Regions from separate parts of the Paraburkholderia sp. EG286A genome, predicted to be linked through region 1. Evidence: riboswitches for the same ligand, from Rfam matches in the RefSeq annotation. Region 1 holds a riboswitch; the other holds the start of a gene.
What was found. Region 1 has a riboswitch for cobalamin ahead of AB4Y35_RS19545 (TonB-dependent receptor). Riboswitches for the same ligand answer to the same signal wherever they lie in the genome.
Positions count from the first base shown of each region.

Region 2: linked by a shared signal. The riboswitch ahead of cobW (cobalamin biosynthesis protein CobW) and the one ahead of AB4Y35_RS19545 (TonB-dependent receptor) in region 1 are both predicted to bind cobalamin.

Region 1 covers NZ_JBFRCB010000004.1:146,541-154,023, forward strand. The annotation lists gene AB4Y35_RS19530 (MFS transporter) at 227-1,810, shown strand; gene AB4Y35_RS19535 (phosphatase PAP2 family protein) at 1,970-3,931, shown strand; gene AB4Y35_RS19540 (porin) at 3,992-5,086, opposite strand; cobalamin riboswitch at 5,333-5,467, opposite strand; cobalamin riboswitch at 5,558-5,740, shown strand; gene AB4Y35_RS19545 (TonB-dependent receptor) at 5,845-7,483, shown strand, end outside.
Region 2 covers NZ_JBFRCB010000006.1:512,747-520,229, forward strand. The annotation lists gene cobN (cobaltochelatase subunit CobN) at 1-428, opposite strand, end outside; gene cobW (cobalamin biosynthesis protein CobW) at 456-1,547, opposite strand; cobalamin riboswitch at 1,761-2,031, opposite strand; gene AB4Y35_RS29355 (cobalamin biosynthesis protein) at 2,243-2,665, shown strand; gene cobO (cob(I)yrinic acid a,c-diamide adenosyltransferase) at 2,665-3,267, shown strand; gene AB4Y35_RS29365 (cobyrinate a,c-diamide synthase) at 3,272-4,582, shown strand; gene bluB (5,6-dimethylbenzimidazole synthase) at 4,566-5,258, shown strand; gene AB4Y35_RS29375 (VOC family protein) at 5,266-5,646, opposite strand; gene AB4Y35_RS29380 (DUF4136 domain-containing protein) at 5,746-6,372, opposite strand; gene AB4Y35_RS29385 (CHASE2 domain-containing protein) at 6,455-7,483, opposite strand, start outside.

The DNA.
Region 1 (7,483 bases):
GGATCGACGAACCGCGAAACGTTGGCAAACGCTTCCCGGCTCACGAGCCTCGCGCGGGCCCGGTGGAATAACTTCCTTGATAGCGCGTTCGCCCCGTGACATTCGCGTAAGCGGGCGTACCATCATTGCACAGCGCGAGAAGGTCGCACGCGCGGGCCCGACCGATTGATCTTTTGCCGGGCACCGCATAGCAGATTAGCCGCGTCGCCGCGGTGAGGAGCGCTACATGGCCACGAGCATTGGGCTTCACGATCAAGCGCGGCAGCTGTTGCCGTTTCGCGAGTCGGTATTGGCGATGCTCGGCGTCGCATCGGTTTCGATGCTGATCGCGCTCGACCAGACCATCGTCGGCACCGCACTGCCGCGCATCGTCGCGGAGCTCAAGGGCTTCGAGCTCTATGCATGGGTCGCGACGGCTTACATGCTTGCGTCGGTCATCACGATTCCGATCTTCGGGCGTCTGGGCGATCTGTTCGGCCGCAAGCCCTTCATGCTGGCAGCCATCCTGCTCTTCACCCTCGCCTCGGTGCTCTGCGGGATCGCGACCAACATGCTGTTTCTCGTGCTCGCGCGCGGCCTGCAGGGCATCGGCGGCGGCATCATGATGGGGACGGTGTTCGCGACCGTCGCCGACCTGTTCCCCGATCCGCGGCTGCGCCTGCGCTGGCTGGTGTTCGTCTCCTCTGCGTTCGGCCTGGCGAACGTGGTCGGGCCAACGCTCGGGGGCATGTTGACCCAGCACGGCAGCTGGCGCCTCGTGTTCTTCGTCAACGTGCCGGTGGGCGTGGTGGCGCTCTTCTTCGTGCACGCTTTCCTGCCGCATCTGCACCATGCCCGCGAAGGCGCGCGGCTGCGTCTCGACTGGCTCGGCGCGTGCGTCGTCGCCGTCACGTTCGGCGCGCTGCAGCTCGCCATCGAGCTTTTGCCGAGGCAGGGCTGGACGACTTCGACGATCGTGCTCGCCGTGATCGTGCTGGTGTGTTCGCTGACGCTTTTCTTCTGGGAAAAGCGCATGGGCTATCCGATCATCCCCGTGGACATGCTGCTCGACCGCAAGCTCGGGCCGCTCTTTGCGATGTCGGTGCTGGGCGGGTTTGCGTTGTTCTCGCTCGTGTTCTATGTGCCGCTGCTGTTCCAGGGCGGCTATGCGATGTCGCCGCGCGCCTCGGGCATGCTGATCACGCCGCTGCTGCTCGGCACGACGGTCGGCAGTTTCGTGAACAATCGCGTGGTCACGCGCATCCGGCGCGCCAACGCGATCCTCTACGTCGGCTTCGCGTTGTCCGCTTTCGCGAGCCTCGCGGTGGTCGTGCTGCGAGGCAACGAGCCGCACCTCGTGTGGATGGCGTGCATGGGCGCGAGCGGCCTGGGGCTGGGCCTCGTGGGCACGAGCCTCACGGTCTGCTCGCAGCAGATCGTCTCGCGCGACCATCTCGGCGCTGCCACGGCGATGCTGCAATCGCTGCGCACGTTCGGCGGCATGCTGGGCACGGCGATGACGGGCGCGCTGCTCGGGCATGTTTACACCATGGGCGTGAATCGCTCGCTCGACTCGTATCAGGCGACGCAGTGGTTCAAGTCGTTTGCGAGTCCCGAACTGCTCGTGGACCGCGCCGACCAGGCCGCGCTGATCAGCCGCCTCGTGAGCGCCGGCCACGCCGGCGACGCGATGATGAACTCGGCGCGCAGCGCGCTCGTGGACTCGATCCATATGGGCCTGATCGTCGCTGCCGTGGCCGCGCTGGCCGGCCTGTGTCTCGCGTGGTTCGTGCCGCCCGTGCGGGTCGGTTATCTCGAGGCGCAGCCGTAAATGAACGACGCAAAATATTTCACCGGCACTTCATTTCTATTACCGTTTAACATCAGCGTAATAAATTAGTAATTAGGGAGTAATCGAGGGTAAGCATAATTCGCCGCCGTCAGTCACAAATAATCACACAGCATCAATCACGACGACGGAGCCCTCAGCATGCCCGCATCACGCCATCGAATTGCACTGCCGGTCTACCTGGCAGTGCTTACCAGCGTTGCCGCGCTGACCGCCTGCGGAGGCGGCAATAGCGATCCCGCCACCACTGCCGCCATTCCCGCGCCGCCTGCCGACCCCGGCTTCGTGGACAACGCACCGATTCCCGACGTCCCCGCCTTCGTCGACAACATCGCGACCAACCAGCGCGGCGACGCGCGCTACGCCACGCTCGCGACCAACGCGGGCGTGCGCGTGGTGGCACGCTTCCTCGATCTCTGGCAGCCGCTCACGCTGCTCGTGGACGCGGGCGTTTCCGCGCCGGCCAACGGCACGTTCCCCGCGGTCGTGCAGTCGACGTGGACGGGCGTCCCCACCGACGGCACGCCCAACGGCACGATCCTCAACAGCACGGTGCTGAACGCGAACATCCAGTACGTCGTGACCGCAACGACGCAGCGCAGCCAGGCGCAGGCCGACGCGGCCTACTACGACGACCGGCGCGGCAAGGGCTACAGCGTGACCGACGGCATGGGGCCGCTCACCGCCGCCTGGCGCTCGGCTGCGCAGCAAACCACGAGCATCACATCGATTCCCGCGGACGCGACCACGACGCTCTACAACGACTCGGGCAACAACACGGGCGTGGGCAGCACGAGCAACGCGACCTTCGGCAAGGTGGTCGACCTGCTCAACACGATGGGCAACAACGCTTCCACCGAGCCCGCCAAGCGCTTCTACAAGTACGCGCGGCCGTTCCGCTGGAGCACGAGCGTCGTGGTCGATCCCACGCTCGTGCCGGCCATCAGCACGACGCCTTCGACGGACGGCGGCTTCATCAGCGGCCACGAAGCCGAAGCCATGCGCGACGCGATGACCATGGCGTACCTCGTGCCCGAGCGCTACCAGGAAATGGCGAGTCGCGGCCTCGAACTCGGCGAAAACCGCATTCTCGCGGGCATGCATTCGCCGCTCGACGTGATCGGCGGCCGCATGTTCGCGCTGGCTGCCACTGCCGCGAATCTCTACGACCCCGCGAACGCCACGCTCAAGAGCGCGGCCTACGCGCAGGCGCACAGCGCGCTCGAACAGGCCACCGGCACGAGCGCCACGACCTTCCCCGCCTTCGCGCATTCGGCCACGACCGCGACCGACCGCTTTGCCGACTATGCGACCAACAAGTCGGAATTTGCGCGCCGTATGACGTTCGGCTTCAGCCAGATCGAATCGACCGAAGCACCGCCCGTCGTGCCGAAGGGCGCCGAGGTGCTGCTCGAAACGCGCTTCCCGTACCTGAGCGCCAGCCAGCGCCGCGTCGTGCTGAAGACGACCGAAGTCGTCTCGGGCTATCCGGTCATGGACGACACCGAAGGCTGGGGCCGTCTGAACATGTTTAGCGCTGCAGACGGTTATGGCGCGTTCAGCGGCAACGTGATCGTGGCCATGGACGCGACCCAGGGTGGCTTCAACGCCGCCGACACCTGGCGCAACGACATCGCCGGCTCGGGCAAGCTCACGCTGCAGGGCAGCGGCACGCTCACGCTCGCGGGCAACAACAGCTATACGGGAGGCTCGCAGGTGAGCGGCGGCGTGCTCGCTGCAGCGTCGACCACGGCCTTCGGCAACGGCGACGTGTACGTCGGGTCGGGCGGCGGCGTGGCCGTGGCGACGAGCGCGCCGTTGACGGTGGCGGGCAAGTATACGCAGCTCGACGGCACGACGCTCGAACTCGACATCGACGGCAACGGCGGCGGACGCCTGCGCGTGGGCGGCCAGCTCACGGTGGCGGGCGGCACGCTGCATGTGAAGTTCGTGAACGGCTATACGCCGAAGGCGGGCGACACGATCGACGTGATCGACGGCAGCGGCGCATCGGTGAAATTCGCAACGGTCACGGTGGATGGTTTCAAGGCCACGCCCGTTTATTCTTCGACCGGCGTTTCGGTGAAGCTCTCGGCCTCGTGATGTAGTCACTCAGCAAAGCGGCCCCGAATCGCGATGGTTCGGGGCCGCTTTGCGTGTGAATCAGAAGCGATGCCGGATGCCCGCCGCCACGAGCACCTGGTTGCGGCCGCCCGACGGGTCGCAGGTGTTGATCATCGCAAACGCACCGGACGACGCGCGCTGATAGACGGCCTCGGTATACACGTCCGTGCGTTTCGACAGCTGATAGTCGGCCTGCAGCGCACCTTGATGCCAATGTGCGGAGGTCGCGCCCGTATAGGCATACATGCCCGCCAGCGAGAACGCGGGCGTCACCTGCCAAAGCGCATTCACTTCGTAGTTGCTGAAGGCGATCGACGGCAGCGGCACGCCGCCATCGGCCTCGCTCACACCCGTATGAATGGAACGTGACCAGGCTGCGCCGAGCGTCACGTCGCCGAGCGCGTAGCTCATGCCCGCGCCAATGGTGTCTTCGCGCTGCACCGCGACCTCAGTCGGCACGAGGCCCGCACCCGGCAGCACCGACGTGTCGTACGCACCCACCGAAGAGGCGCCGCGTCCGTCGATGTGCATCCAAGCCACGCCGGCGCTGAACGGGCCGCCCTCGTAATGCGCGCCGAAACCGTAGGCGCGGTTCTGCGCAAAGCGCCCCGCCGCGTTCGAAAACGCGTACATCGCGCCGGCGCTGAAACCGCCGTATGTGGCGCTCGCGAACTTCACGGCGTTCGAGGCGAGCCACGAATTGTTGGCGTTGTCGTTGTCGAACGGGTGCGCGAATGCCGTGCCGCCCGCACCGCCCGTCAGCGTAAACGGGGCGAAGTAGTCGTGCATCGTGTCGTACTGACGGCCCAGCGTGATCGTGCCAAATCGTTCGGATTGCAGACCAACATAGAACGGATGGTCGTTGAAGGCTTCGCCGGAGGTGACCGAGAAACCGCGCTCGAGGCGAAAGATCGCAGCGTTGCCGCCGCCGAGATCCTCGCTGCCCTGCAGGCCCCAAAAACTGCCGTCGATCAGGCCCGAGCCTGCGCGATACTGGCTGCGGCCCGCAACGTCGCTGACATAGTCGACGCTAGCGTCGATCTCACCGTACAACGTGACCTGCTGCGCCGAGGCGCCGGCGCCTGTGAATGCCAACGCCGCCCCGCCGAGGGCGGCCAGAATGTGCTTGTTCATGAGTCTTCTTGTTTGTGCTTGTAAAGAATGCATGGACGAGCGCCGTCAGCCCTCGCTTGTTGCGGCGAGGTGCCCCGACGTCGTCGTTAATCTGTCAATTTCCAGCGTGCTTTTGAACAGCGAACGCCTGGTGGCCCGTGAGCGGTCTACGCCGCATCGGGGCCGGTGGTGGCGGCCGGATTGGCCCGCTTTTCCAAGGTAGGAGGGTGTGCATTGACGGCTCCTTGGGTTACGCGCCCGGGAATGAGTCGTGAAATAAACGTAGCGAGGTCTGACTTCTGGCTCGATTGACAGCCAGTCACAGTGGCGCGACCGCGCCGGATTCTCACCGGCTTCCCTGCTGCGTTTCGCTCGTGCAGCGCCTACGCGCGAAAAACAGCTGCAAGGATAGCGTAAGTTGCGGGAGCGGCCAAACCGGGTGTTTTCGCCACACGACACACGTCAAAGGTTGACGCGGCGAATGCGCGGCCATTACCCTTGCGCGCTGATGGTTCCCGGCGACGGGATCAAAAGGGAACGCAGTGCAAGACTGCGGCTGCCCCCGCAACTGTTAGCGGCGAGTCCATGCCAGAGCGTGCCACTGGGAAACCGGGAAGGCCGGCAACGGACGTCGACCCGCGAGCCAGGAGACCTGCCATCAGCCGAGTCCAGCAGCCGCAGCGGGCGGGGATCCCCAATGCGCAAAAGCACCGCCCACGCGGCGATCGCCCGTTGCACGGACAGCCCGTTTTTCAGGAGCTGTTTCCAGCCACCGCATCATGAAGTTTCGCCAATTCGTTTTGACTTCCGCCGCGCTCGCCTGTGCGTGGCAATCCGCGCATGCCGCGGACGCATCGCCCACCCAGACACAGCAGCAAGCCGGCGACGGCACCACGCTGCCCAATATCCTCGTCGTGGGCGACGCGCAGCATCTGCCGCAATCGTTCGACCAGCGCTACGCAAGCACCCAGGTGCTCACGCGCGAGGACCTCGACCGCGTCTCCCCCGCCGACCCCAGCATCGCGCAGGCGCTCGCCACGCTGCCCGGCGTCACCGTCTCGCAGACCGGCGGGCCGGGGTCGTACACGGGGGTGAGCATCCGCGGGTCGTCGGCCGACCAGGTGGCCGTGTTCATCGACGGCATACGCATAGGCTCCGTCACCACGGGCACGGCCGAATGGGCCGATCTGGCGACCGCCTCGTTCGACCGCGTCGAAGTGATCTCGGGCCCCGCAGCCGCCTCGTTCGGCGCGGATGCCGTGGGCGGCGTCGTGCAGCTCTTCACGCGTCATGCGTCGAACCAGCCGAACCAGACCACCGTCTCGTTCGGCGGCGGCTCGAACAAGACCTTCGACACGCAGGTGCGCACCTCGGGCACGATCGGCTCGACCGGGCCGCTTTCCGCACTGAGCGGCCTCACCTACTCGCTGGGCCTGCACGACTACAACACGGCGGGCATCGACGCGACCCAGCCCTGGGCCTACGGCCACGAAGACGGCCGCAACGCGTACCACGCGCAGAACCTGGACGCGCGCCTTGGCTACGCGCACGACAACTGGTCGATCTCGACCTTCGCGCTCTACCACCGCTCCGATCTCTCGTACGACAACGCGGGGGGCAACGACCGCCAGCGCGACAACCAGCTCACGACCGGCCTCGCGTTCCACCTCGACATCACGCCGACCACGCAGTTCGACCAGTCGGTGGGCTACGCGACGGACCGTCAGTTCCTCTATTCGAACGACCCGACGATCCCGACCGACGAGATCGACTCGACGCGCTTTTCCACCTCCACGTCGATCACGCATCAGGAAAGAGGCCACACGCTCTTCGGCATGCCGCTCGACGGCGAGACCAAGCTCGCCTACGACTACACGCGCGAGATGGCGTTCCTGCCCGTGGATGTGCCGGGCGGCCTGCCCGCGCGCAACGATTCGGCCGTGTCGATGCATCAGTCCACCACGCTCGGGCCCGTCACGCTGTTTCTGGCGGGGCGGCACGAGATCGTGCAGGGGCAATCGGTGAATACGGGCAACGTCGCACTGTCGTGGGCGATCACGCCGGTCTACACGGCGCGCGTTTCGTACGGCAACGCGTTCCGCCTGCCGACCTTCAACGACCTCTACTATCCGGGCTACTCGAACCCCAACCTGCTGCCCGAACGCAGCGATTCGGTCGAAGCCGCGCTCGACGCCACCACGTCGATCGGCACGTTCACGGCAGCCGTGTACGACACGCGCGTGCACGACCTCATCACGTACAACTCGCAGACCTTCCTGCCCGTGAACGTGGGCCGCGCGCACATTCAGGGGCTCGACCTCTCGTACAAGGGCACGCTCGGCAAGTCCACGCCGGTGAGCCTCACGGTGGGGATCCTGAATCCGCAGGACGTGACCGACCAGACCTGGCTCAATCGCC
Region 2 (7,483 bases), on a different contig from region 1:
AGATAACGCCAAAGCAAACGGCAAAACTCGGGCTCGGCGCGGCTCTTGGCGATGAGATTGGGGTCTTCCTGCAAGTCGCCCGAAAACATCGCGAGCAGTTGCCCGCGGCGCCCGGCGAGCGAGACGACCTGCTCGATGCCATAAGGCCAGTACGTTTCGCCGCCCAGATGATCGACCACCACCACGCGCGCGTGCTGCAGGACGTCTTCGACGTAGAAGTCCACCGACGCGGGCTGGCGCAAATACGTGACGTTCGCGAGCCGCACGCTCGGAAAGCCCGCGGGCAGGCGCGGCACGACGCTCGCGAGCAGCGCGAGCGTCGTGTCCGCCGAACTGAGCACGACGATCTCGGCGGGCTGCTGGTCGATCCGGATAACGCCTTGCGTGTCGTCGACGAAACCGCCTGGCGTGGTGCGCAGCAAATGCATGGGACTGCCTCGTCTAGCTCGGCGCGTTCACTTCGCGCCCGCGGTCTGCAGGTTCGCCAATGCGGTATCGAAGGCCGCTTGCAGCGTCGCGCCATCGAGGTCTTCGCCGATCAGCACGAAGCGGCTCGCCAGCGGCTGCGCCGCGCTTTCCTGTGCGTTCCAGCGGCGGTCGAAATAGCTGTCGAAGCGGCGGCCCACGCCTTGAATCACGAGGCGCATGGGCGCGCCCGGCAACGCGGCAAAGCCCTTCACGCGATAGATCGTGTGCGCATCGACGAGTTGCTGCAGCGCCTCGATCACGGTCTCGCGCGAAGCCGCATTGCCCGACACCACGACCGAATCGAACTCGTCGTGGTGATGATCGGGATCGTCGGCGGAACCATGATGGTCGTGGCGCAGATGAATGCTCTCCTCGGAGGCCGCCTCGAGCCCAAGCAGCGTATGCAGATCGAGCTTGCCGTGCTGCGCGCGCACGATCTTCACCTGCGGCGGCAGCTCTTCGCGCAGCTCGGCGATGAGCGCGTCCTGGCCCGCAACGTCCAGCAGATCGGTCTTGTTGAGAATGACGAGGTCGGCGGCCGAAAGCTGGTCTTCGAACAGCTCATGCAGCGGCGATTCGTGATCGAGATTCGGGTCGGCGCGGCGCTGCGCGTCCACGGCCTGCGGATTTTCGGCGAACTGGCCGCTCGCGGCGGCGGGGCCGTCCACCACGGTCACGACCGCATCGACGGTGAACGCGTTGCGGATCGACGGCCAGTTGAACGCCTGCACGAGCGGCTTGGGCAGCGCGAGACCCGAGGTTTCGATCAGCACGTGATCGACATCGCCGCGGCGTTCGAGCAGTTTCTCCATCACGGGGAAGAACTCTTCCTGCACGGTGCAGCAGAGGCAACCGTTCGCGAGTTCGTAGAGCTGGCCTTCGGTTTCGTTGCCGTTCTCGTCACAGCCGATGCCACAGCCACGCAGAATCTCGCCGTCGATACCGAGTTCGCCGAATTCGTTGACGATGACCGCGACGCGCAGGCCGCCCGCGTGCTGAAGAATGTGACGCAGCAGTGTGGTTTTACCGCTGCCGAGAAAGCCCGTCACGATCGTGACCGGAATCTTGCGCATTTGCATGAAGTGCTCCTTCGGCGCCAGGCCGTATCGAGGGGCATGGTGCGTCGCGCCTGCCGTTCGTGCGGGTGCTGCGTTGCGGACACGCGCGCATCCATGGAAACGCTGTCACGCGCAACGATTCAACAACCTGCAGGGGACGAACGGCCAGAAACGCACCCGGGCCTCGCCCGGCTGACGCATGAAAATCACGGACCCGGCACCGCATCCCCGCAGCGCGAATCCCACGTATCTGGCCGGTATCCGGACTGACGAAACACCGCTTCGCCTTCCCGCGCGAGCGGCCTTGCGGCCGGCTTGCACAGTGGCGTGGACTGCGTAAAGCATGGAAGCGGTTTGCGGCATTCGTGCGAACGCCGCGCTCGTTGTACCGTTGCGGGTGCAGTTCAGGTTGGCCATGCCCGAGGCGGGATGGCTCCCTGATTCCCGTTTAACTGCGCGTGCATTATGAATCGCGCGCGCGAGCACCAGAGTGCGTGCGAGTGTAGGCGCGGGGGGCCTGCGCGTCAAGGAAGGCGTGGGAAGCCGCAAAAGCGTGTGCTATCGTAGCGCGCATCCGGCGCCTGCTGGAACGCGACGCTTTTGCTCGTTTTGCCACTGCGGTCACGCCTTCGATCGACGCTCTCGCCGTGAATCCTGCCGAACATCGCGCCTCGCGCGCAGCCTCATTCGAAGCCACGCCGGAGCCCGCGCAGCGCGTGCCGCCGCTTGCGCTCGGCATCGGCTGCCGGCGCGGCGTGACGCTCGCGCAGGTCGAAGCCGCAGTGCGCGCCGCGCTCGGCGCGTGGCCGCTCGACGGCGTAACGGCCGTGGCGACGCTCGACGCCAAAGCCGGCGAACCCGCCTTGCAAGCGTTTTGCGCGGCACACGCGCTGCCGCTGCAGACGTACACGCGGGAGCAACTCGCCGCGACGCCGACACCGGCGCCGCCCTCCGCCGCCGCGCAGGCGCAGTTCGGCGTGGACGGCGTGTGCGAGCCCTGCGCGCGTCTCGCGGCGGGCGGCGCTCCGCTCGTGCGCGGCAAGCTGGCGCTCGACGGCGTGACGGTCGCAATCGCAGGCTTTCTGCAAGACCCCGCAAACGCGGACGCGAAAGCGCCGCAATCAACCCACTCCCGATGATGAAAACCGATCCCGAATCGCACCAACGCATGACGCAACGCCGCCGCGAGGGCCACGAGAAGAAGCAGGCCGCCGCGACGCACGAAAAGGGCCTGTTGATCGTCAACACCGGCAACGGCAAGGGCAAGAGCACGGCCGCGTTCGGCATGGCGGTGCGCATGCTCGGCCACGGCATGAAGCTCGGCGTCGTGCAGTTCATCAAGGGCGCGCTGCACACGGCCGAACGCGACTTTCTCGGCAGCGTTGCGCACTGCGATTTCGTGACGATGGGCGACGGCTACACCTGGAACACGCAGAATCGCGACGGCGACATCGCCACCGCGCGCAAGGGTTGGGACGAAGCGAAGCGCATGATCGAGAGCGGCGACTACGCCATGGTGATCCTCGACGAACTCAACACGGTGCTCAAATACGAGTATCTGCCGCTCGACGAAGTGCTCGGTGTGATCGCGTCGCGCGCGCCGCACGTGCACGTGGTCGTGACGGGCCGCCATGCGCCCGACGCGCTGATCGAAGCGGCCGACCTCGTCACGGAAATGCGCCTCGTGAAGCATCCGTATCGCGAGCAAGGCGTGAAAGCGCAAAAGGGCGTGGAGTTCTAAGCGCATGAGCGCAACGGTTGCCTGCCCCGCGCTCTTCATCAGCGCGCCCGCTTCGGGCCAGGGCAAGACCACGCTCACGGCCGGCCTCGCGCGCCTGCACCGGCGCGCGGGCCGGCGCGTGCGCGTCTTCAAGACCGGGCCGGATTTTCTCGACCCGATGATCCTCGCCCGCGCGAGCGGCGCGCCGGTGCTCTCGCTCGACCTGTGGATGGTGGGCAAAGAAGCGTGCCGCGCGCTGCTCGCGCAGGCCGCGCGCGAAGCCGACCTGATCCTTATCGAAGGCGTGATGGGCCTGTTCGATGGCACGCCGAGCAGCGCCGATCTCGCGACTGAGTTTGGCGTGCCGGTGGCCGCCATCGTCAGCGCGAAGTCGATGGCGCAGACCTTCGGCGCGATCGCGTTCGGTCTCGCGCGCTTTCGGCCGGACGTGCCGTTTCATGGCGTGCTGGCGAACCGAGTGGGCTCGCCGCGCCACGCGCAAATGCTGCAGGAGGCGTTGCCCGCCGACGTGCGCTGGCTCGGGCACGTCGCGAGCGAAGCGACGATGGCGCTGCCCGATCGTCATCTCGGCCTGCATCAGGCCGCGGAGATCGACGACCTCGACGCGCGCATCGAACGCGCCGCCGACGCGCTCGCGCAAACCGCGCTCGCCGAATTGCCGCCGGCAGTGGCATTCTCCGATCCTTCGCATGACGAAGCGATTGCGCGACGACTCGAAGGCCGTCATATCGCCATTGCGCGCGACGCCGCGTTCTCGTTTCTCTATCCGGCGAACATTGCGTTGCTCGAATCGCTGGGTGCGAGCGTGAGTTACTTCTCGCCGCTCGCGAACGAGCCCGCGCCCGCCGGCGCCGATGCGGTCTTTCTGCCGGGCGGCTATCCCGAGCTACATGCTTCGACGCTCGCGCACAACACGCGAAGCGCGAATTCGTTGCGCGCGCATGTATCCGCAGGCAAACCGCTCGTCGCCGAATGCGGCGGCATGCTCTATCTGCTCGATGCGTTGACCGACGTGGAAGGCACGCGCACGCCGATGCTCGGCATGCTTCCGGGCGAGGCGGTCATGCAAAAGCGCTTCGCGGCGCTCGGCATGCAGCAGCTCGACGGCGCGCATGGCGAGCTACGCGGCCATACGTTTCACTATTCGCGTGTTTCCACACCGCTCGCGCCCGCGCTCACGGCACGCCACGCTCAAACTGGCGCGCCCGGCGAGGCGCTGTATCGGCACGGCTCGATCGCGGCCACCTATATGCACGCTTACTGGCCCTCCAACCCGGCTTTCGCGGCCGCACTCTTCCATGGCACAGCCCTTTGACGAAGCCGAACGCGCGGCGGTCTACCGCGCGATCTACGAGCGCCGCGACATGCGGCACTTCGCACCGGGCCCGATCGACCCCGCGACGCTCGCGCGTCTGCTCGACGCCGCGCATCACGCGCCGAGCGTGGGCTTCATGCAGCCGTGGCGCATCGTGCGCATCACGGACCATGCGTTGCGCGAGCAACTGCATGCGACGGTCGAGCGCGAACGCATCGCGACCGCCGATGCGCTGGGCAAACGGCGCGACGAGTTCATGAAGCTCAAGGTGGAGGGCATGCGCGACTGCGCCGAGGTGCTCGTGGTCGCGCTGATGGATCGCCGCGAAGCCCACGTCTTCGGCCGCCGCACGCTGCCCGAGATGGACCTCGCTTCCGTGGCGTGCGCGATCCAGAACATGTGGCTCGCGGCGCGCGCCGAAGGCCTCGGCATGGGCTGGGTGTCGATCTTCGACGTCGACGAGGTACGCGCCCTGCTCGCCATGCCCCCCGGCGCCAAGCCGGTGGCGATACTGTGCGTGGGTCAGGTCGACGCGTTCTACCCTCAGCCGATGCTCGAAATGGAGAAATGGGCCGAACGCAAGCCGCTTGGCGAATGCGTGTTCGAAAACCGCTGGCCGCATGACGAGCCGGCCAGCGTGGCCGAAGCGGCGCCGGACGCAACGCCCGGCGCCTGACGCCCGCTCACGCCTCGCGCGCGTAGCAGACGGCCTCGACGTTGTTGCCGTCGGGATCGATCAGGAATGCTGCGTAATAGTCGGGGCTGTAATCGGCACGCACGCCGGGCTCGCCATTGTCTTTCGCGCCTGCGCGCAGGCCCGCTTCATAGAAACCAGCGACCGCAGCGCGGTTCGCCGCCGCGAATGCCACGTGCACGCCGCGCGGCGCCAGCGCGGTGTCGGCGGATATGGCGTGCAGCCAGAGTTTGGGCTCGCCCGGCTGGCCGAGCCCCGCGTAGGTGTCGTCGCGCATGCACACCACGACGCCTAGCGGCGCGAGCAGCGCCTCGTAAAAACGCACGCTTCGTGCGAGATCCTGCACGCGCAATCCAATGTGATCGAACATGAGCGACTCCCGTGATGTCTGCGCGCAACCGTTGCGCCAGATTCTGGAGCCAGCATAGCGCCTTCGCGTTCGGCGCGGCCTGGGAAAAGTTGCCCTGAACTACTGCGGATTGACGGGTGAGACGGAGAGCACTTCCGGCATGCCAGGCGCCTGCTCCGCCGTGCCGGCGCTGGCCGGAGCCTTCAGCTTGACGCGCCATTGCGGCGCGCCCGCGTACGGCAGCCGCGCCAGTGCGCCCGCCACGAGATACGGCACGGCCTCGCGTGCGTCGGCGTTGCGGTCGCGCTTCACGGCGCTCACCTTGTAGACCTCGCCGCCTTCGGGCAACGCGAAGAAACGCAGCGTCAGCGTATGCACGTAGGGCCGCCCGAACCACGGCAACGACGGCCCCTCGGCCGGCGCGCAGCCGGCGCCGCAACGGCTATCCACGACTTTCACCTCGGCGGGATGCGTGTCCCACGCCACCGAGACGAGATAGCGCGCCGCCTCGGGTGCGCCTGCCTTGAAGCCGCGCTGCGCGAGACCGTCGCTCAGCAACGCCTGGTACGGCAGGATCTCGCCCGCATCGGCCTGGGCGGGGGTTGGCGCAAAACGGTAGAGCGCGGGCTGGCTGGTCGCCGCCGCAGCGGGCAGCGCACCCGTGGCCGCGACGTCGGTCGTCACGCCCGCGCATCCGGCGAGGGCGACGAGCATCGGCAGGAGACAGATCGACAGCAAGGTCTTCACGAAACACTCCATCGGGTGGCCGCTGGCATGGGGCCAGCGGCATTCGGGTTATGCATGCGCCGCCGCAACGGTCCGGCGCGGCTCAAACCGGCGCGTCGAACGCGGGCAGCGACATCGTCAGGACGGTGCCCTTGCCTGGCTCGCTGTCCAGCTGGACGTCGCCGCCGTGGCGCGTCACGACTGTTTTCACGAACGCCATGCCGAGCCCCGCGCCGCTCACCTCGGGCCGCTGTTCCGCGTGAAAGCGCTGGAACGGCTGGAACAGCCTCGCCTGATCTTCCTGCGAAATGCCGTAGCCCTGATCGCGAATCGAGCAGAGCACGCGCGGCGCAACGCGGTCGTCCAGCGCAACGGTGCAGACGATGCGCGTATCCACAGGACTGTACTTCACTGCGTTGTTCAGCACGTTCACGAGCGCGCGCGTCATGAGCGAGCGGTCGGCGTTGATCCAGCCCATCTGCTCGCCTTCGAACACGGTGTCGATCTGGATGCGCTTCGCGTGCGCCTGCGGCCACACTTCATCGCTCGCATCGATCACCAGCTCCGCGAGGCTCGTGGGCTCGAGCGCATACACCTGCGACTCGGCGCGCGCGAGTTGCACGAAGTCGTCGGCGAGCTTGAGCGAGCGGCGCGCGTAGCGCTCGATCCGCTCCATCACGCCGCGCACGGGCTCCGAGCCGAGCGTGCCGCGTTCGCGCTCCGTCTCGACGAGCGCAACGATCGAGGCCTGCGGCGAGCGCATGTCGTGCGACAGCAGGCGCAGCGCGTCTTCGCGCTGGCGCTCGGCGTCGTGCAGCTCGGTTACGTCGACGAGACCCGCGATCCAGCCCACCGCCTGCCCCTGCGCGTTGGTGCAGCACGCGTAGCGCAGCAGGTAGTCGCTGCCGTCGCGCGCGCGCACTTCCACGCCACGCTCCATCAATTCCGCGAACTCGTCGCGCGCCGGGTCGAGCGGCGCGGGCCAGTGCGCGTGCGCAAACGCCATCGCGTCGGGCGCCGGGTCGATCGGCTTGACGAGCGCGAGGTCGCCGAACACGTCCTGCATCCGGCGACCTTCCGCGGCGCTCACGTTCAGTCGCTCGAGATACGCACGCGAAGCATGATTCGCGAT